Regions from separate parts of the Streptomyces sp. YKOK-I1 genome, predicted to be linked through region 2. Evidence: riboswitches for the same ligand, from Rfam matches in the RefSeq annotation. Region 2 holds a riboswitch; the other holds the start of a gene.

Region 1 (2,193 bases), 1.1 Mb from region 2:
GTGTCAGGCGTGCGCGTCAGGCGCGATCGGCGATCGGCGTCGGCGGGGGTCAGCCGACGGCGACGCCGTGGGAGCGGAGATAGGCGACGGGGTCCACGTCGGATCCGTAGTTCGGCGTGGTGCGGATCTCGAAGTGCAGGTGCGGGCCGGTCACATTGCCGGTGGCGCCGGAGAGACCGATCTGCTGGCCCGCGGTCACCGTCTGACCGGCCGAGACCGAGAGCTGCGACAGGTGGGCGTACTGGGCGTAGTAGCCGTCGTTGAGCTTGATGACGACCTGGTTGCCGTACGCGCCGCCCCAGCCGGCGGAGACGACCGTGCCCGCGGCTATGGCCTTGAGGGAGGTGCCGGTCGGGACGACGAAGTCGACACCGGTGTGGTAGCCGCTGGACCACATGCTGCCGGCCACGCGGTAGCCCGTTCCGACGGTCGCGCCGGACACCGGCAGGGTGTAGCCGCTGGAGGTGCTCGTGCCGCTCCCGGTGTCCTGGGCGGCCGTGTTCGAGGAGGACGACGACGTCGAGGACTTCGCGTCGGAGGACTTCGCGGAGGACGACGACTGCGAGGACTGCGACGACTTCGACGAGGAGGAACCGGACGAACCGGACGACGACTTGGTGCTCGCCGCCTTCTTGCCGATCGACAGCTCGAGGCCGGGGTGGATCAGCGACGGATTGCCGCCGACGGCCTCACGGTTGTCCGCGTACAGCTTCTGCCAGCCACCGCTGACCTTCTGCTCGTCGGCGATCTTGGCGAGGTAGTCGCCGGCCCGCACGGTGTAGGTCCGCGTACTGGAGGCGGCGGACTTCCGCGACACCGGAGCGGCCTGTACGGCGCTTTCCGCGACCGACGTCGAAATGGCCTGGGCGGCCGACCGGGAAACCGAGTCGGCGGTGGCCGCGTGGGCGCCGGTGGCCCCCATGAGCGGGAGGGCGAGTGCGGCCCCGCCGGTTCCGGCGACGGCGATGGAGCGGGTGAAGCGCTGGGTCTTCGGGCGGCGGTGCTTACCCTTCGCGGGCATGGCGAATTCCTCTCCGGCGCCTGCGAGGTGAGCTGTCGGGTGCGGACTGGAGATGCCCGGCCGCGACGGGTCGCGGCTTTACCCCAAGCCTGTTCCGGAGACCGGAGCAGGCGGTTCTGCCTGTGGGTCCCCCGCTCCTGCCGTGCACGGGTGAGTGTGCGGATTCCGGGCGGCGGCAGGATTCGGCGTCCGTCCGGATTGGTGTGGAACGTAAGCGACCAAGACGCACAGGAACAAGCAGTGGTTGCCCTGTTCACGCCTTTCTCTTGATCCGCTGTGCGAATTCCCAGTGACGCTCCGTGCAACAGACACGGGGAATTTCGGCTAACACCCTGGAAAAGCACTCTGATTACGTGAACATGACGGGCGACACAGGGTCACGGATATGACCCTGCTCACGTAATACCCCTCCAGGATCCCTTATTCCAGAGCGACTTGGAACGAAGGCTTCAATTCGGACAGAACTCTCAGATGCGACGCAGACGGATAACCGTCGCATCGAGGTCGCCGCGCAGCCCGGTCCGCAGCCCGTGGTGCAACAGCACCGCACCCCGGTGAACTTCGCCCGTTTCGCGGCATTCGTACGACGCCGCCGGGTCCAGGCCGCGCAGGCGCAGCACCGGGACCGGCTCGCCGTAGCGCTGGGCCTGGAGCCAGGCGAGGACGACGGTCTCGTCGCCGCGGACGTACTGGACGGCGCTCAGCCCGCCGGCCGGAGGGCGCAGCCGGTACTGGTCGCCGCGCTGGACGAGGGGCCGGATCTCCTTGTAGAGGTCCACCCAGCGGCGGGCCTCGGCGAGCTCCTCCTCGGTCCACTCGGAGAGGTCGCCGCCGACCCCGAGCACCCCGGCCATGGCGCTGACGAACCGGAAGCGCAGCGAGCTGATCCGGCCGTTGAGCTGGGTGTTGGGGCTGTCGGTGACCCAGGCGGCCATCACGCGCGCGGGGTGGATCTGGCTGAAGCCGTGCTGGATGTCGAGCCGGTCGAGCGGGTCGGTGTTGTCGGAGGTCCACACCTGGTCGGTGCGGGCCAGGATGCCGAGGTCGATCCGTCCGCCGCCGCCCGAGCAGGACTCGAAGGCCACCCCCGGGTGGGCCGCCCGCAGCCGGTCCAGCAGGGCGTAGAGGGCGCGCACGTGGTCCACCCACAGGCGCTGCGGGTAGGGGTCGTC
Region 2 (2,193 bases):
CCCGCGTGCCGCCGGGTGACGACGAAACCCTCGGCCTCCAGGGTGCGCAGCGCCTCCCGTACGGGGACGCGCGAGACGCCGTAGCGGCGGGCGAGGAGGTCCTCGGTGAGGCGGCTGCCGCGCTCGTAGACACCCGCGACGATGTCGTCCCGGATGGCCGTGCACACCGAGTGCGCCGGAATACGCATGACCGCCTCCGTCTTAATCCCCGTGAAACGTCGCCGAGCTCCGCCGATTGACGTGTGTTCCGTGACTCTATTGCAATGAGCCGGAATTTCCGACGGCGGACCGGAATCCAGGGATATTTTTTGGACAGCGGAGTCCCGAAAACGGCGAAAGCCCCGGCCGGTGGGGCCGGGGCTCGGAAACGCGGTGTCGCCGGGTGGCGTCAGACGTTGACGCCGTGCTGGCGGAGGTAGGCGACCGGGTCGATGTCGGAGCCGTACTCCGCCGTGGTACGGGCCTCGAAGTGCAGATGCGGGCCGGTGACGTTGCCGGTCGCGCCGGACAGGCCGATCTGCTGCCCCGGGGTGACCTGCTGGCCCACCGAGACGCCGATGGAGGAGAGGTGACCGTACTGGGTGTACGTCCCGTCGTTCATCCTGATGACGACATTGTTGCCGTACGACCCTCCCCAGCCCGCCTCGACGACGGTGCCGAGACCGACCGCGTGCACGGGCGTGCCGCTGGCGGCGTGGAAGTCGATGCCGGTGTGGCTGCCGGAGGACCACAGCGAGCTGCTCGCGTGGTAGCCCGTGGAGACGTAGGAGTCGGTGATCGGCAACACGAAGGCGTTCAGACGCTTGCGCTCGGCCTCACGGGCGGCACGCACGCGTGCCTCGCGCTCCTCCACGGCCTTCTTGGCGGCGGCCTTGCGCGCGGCTTCCTCGAAGGCGGCCTTCTTCTGCAGGGCGACCTGGTCGTCGACCTGTTCGGCGACGGCCTCGCCGGCGGTGACGACCGGGATCAGCCCGGTCTGCTCGGGGGTCGGCTCCGCGGCGAGGGCCGGGGTGGAGGCGACGGTGGCCATGACACCGGTGGTGGTCAGCGCCGCGAAACCCGCCGCGCGGACGGTGGTGCGCTGCATCCGGCTGGGCCGGCGGTGCTTCCCGGTGGTGCAGGTGTACGCCATGAAGGGCGAGCGGTCCTTTCCTTCCCTCTCGCCTACCGGGTTAGCTGACGGGTTCGGAGCAGGAAGGTCTCCTACGGACCCCCTCGCTCACGCGCGGGCGCCCGATTCACCCCAGGGACTTCATGGGTCCCCGGCTCCCCTGGCTCGCGCCGTACGGGGACTCGGCGATGACTGCCCGGTGCCGCGGATGCGGCGCGGTGCCTGACGAACAGCCGGGCCGACGGTATGCGGGACCGTTATCAATCCTCAAACGGATCACGGTTTTTGTAGCGCACGCCACAGCGCAGACACACAACCTCCGCATCAATTCGGACATCTTGCGGCCCTGGGACAACGCCCGGGACAACGCCCGGGAGGACGCCTTCGTCGCCCCGGGGCCGCAGCATGTCCGCCTCGCCCGCGTCTACTCGGCGGGGACGACGGTGACTTCGCCGATCCCGAGCGCCTCGACGGGCTCCTTGATCTGCGCGGCGTCACCGACGAGGACGGTCACCAGGCGGTCCACCGGGAAGGCGCTCACGGCCGCCGCGGTGGCCTCCACCGTGCCGGTCGCGGCGAGCTGCCGGTAGAGCGTGGCCTGGTAGTCGTCGGGCAGGAACTGCTCGACCTGGTCGGCCAGCGTGCTCGCGACGGCCGCCGCGGTCTCGTACTTCAGCGGCGCCACGCCCACCAGGTTCTGCACGGCGACATCGCGCTCGGCGTCCGTCAGGCCCTCGGCCGCAAGGGTGCGCAGCACCTTCCACAGGTCGTCCAGGGCGGGACCGGTGTTCGGCGTGTCGACGGAGCCGCTGATGGCGAGCATCGCGGCGCCCGAGCCGTCCGGGGCGGAGCGCAGGACCTGCCCGAAGGCGCGCACGCCGTACGTGTAGCCCTTCTCCTCGCGCAGGACGCGGTCCAGCCGGGAGGTGAGGGTGCCGCCGAGGCAGTACGTGCCGAGGACCTGGGCGGCCCACACGCGCGCGTGCCGGTCGGCGCCGATCCGGCCGATGAGCAGCTGCGTCTGGACCGCGCCGGGGCGGTCCACGATGACGACGCGGCCGGTGTCGTCGGCGGTCACCGGC

Evidence for each region. A riboswitch is a leader RNA that binds a small molecule or an ion and turns the genes downstream of it on or off. The one in region 2 is predicted to bind cyclic di-AMP.
Region 1: linked by a shared signal. The riboswitch ahead of ACYQ8Q_RS38280 (M23 family metallopeptidase) and the one ahead of ACYQ8Q_RS33475 (M23 family metallopeptidase) in region 2 are both predicted to bind cyclic di-AMP.

Annotation. Positions count from the first base shown of each region.
Region 1 covers NZ_BAAGDR010000001.1:8,591,893-8,594,085, reverse strand. Annotated here, with positions in the region: gene ACYQ8Q_RS38280 (M23 family metallopeptidase) at 50-1,021, opposite strand; cyclic di-AMP (ydaO/yuaA leader) riboswitch at 1,026-1,184, opposite strand; gene ACYQ8Q_RS38275 (alpha-galactosidase) at 1,489-2,193, opposite strand, start outside.
Region 2 covers NZ_BAAGDR010000001.1:7,504,589-7,506,781, reverse strand. Annotated here, with positions in the region: gene ACYQ8Q_RS33480 (GntR family transcriptional regulator) at 1-188, opposite strand, end outside; gene ACYQ8Q_RS33475 (M23 family metallopeptidase) at 389-1,132, opposite strand; cyclic di-AMP (ydaO/yuaA leader) riboswitch at 1,147-1,309, opposite strand; gene ACYQ8Q_RS33470 (M16 family metallopeptidase) at 1,536-2,193, opposite strand, start outside.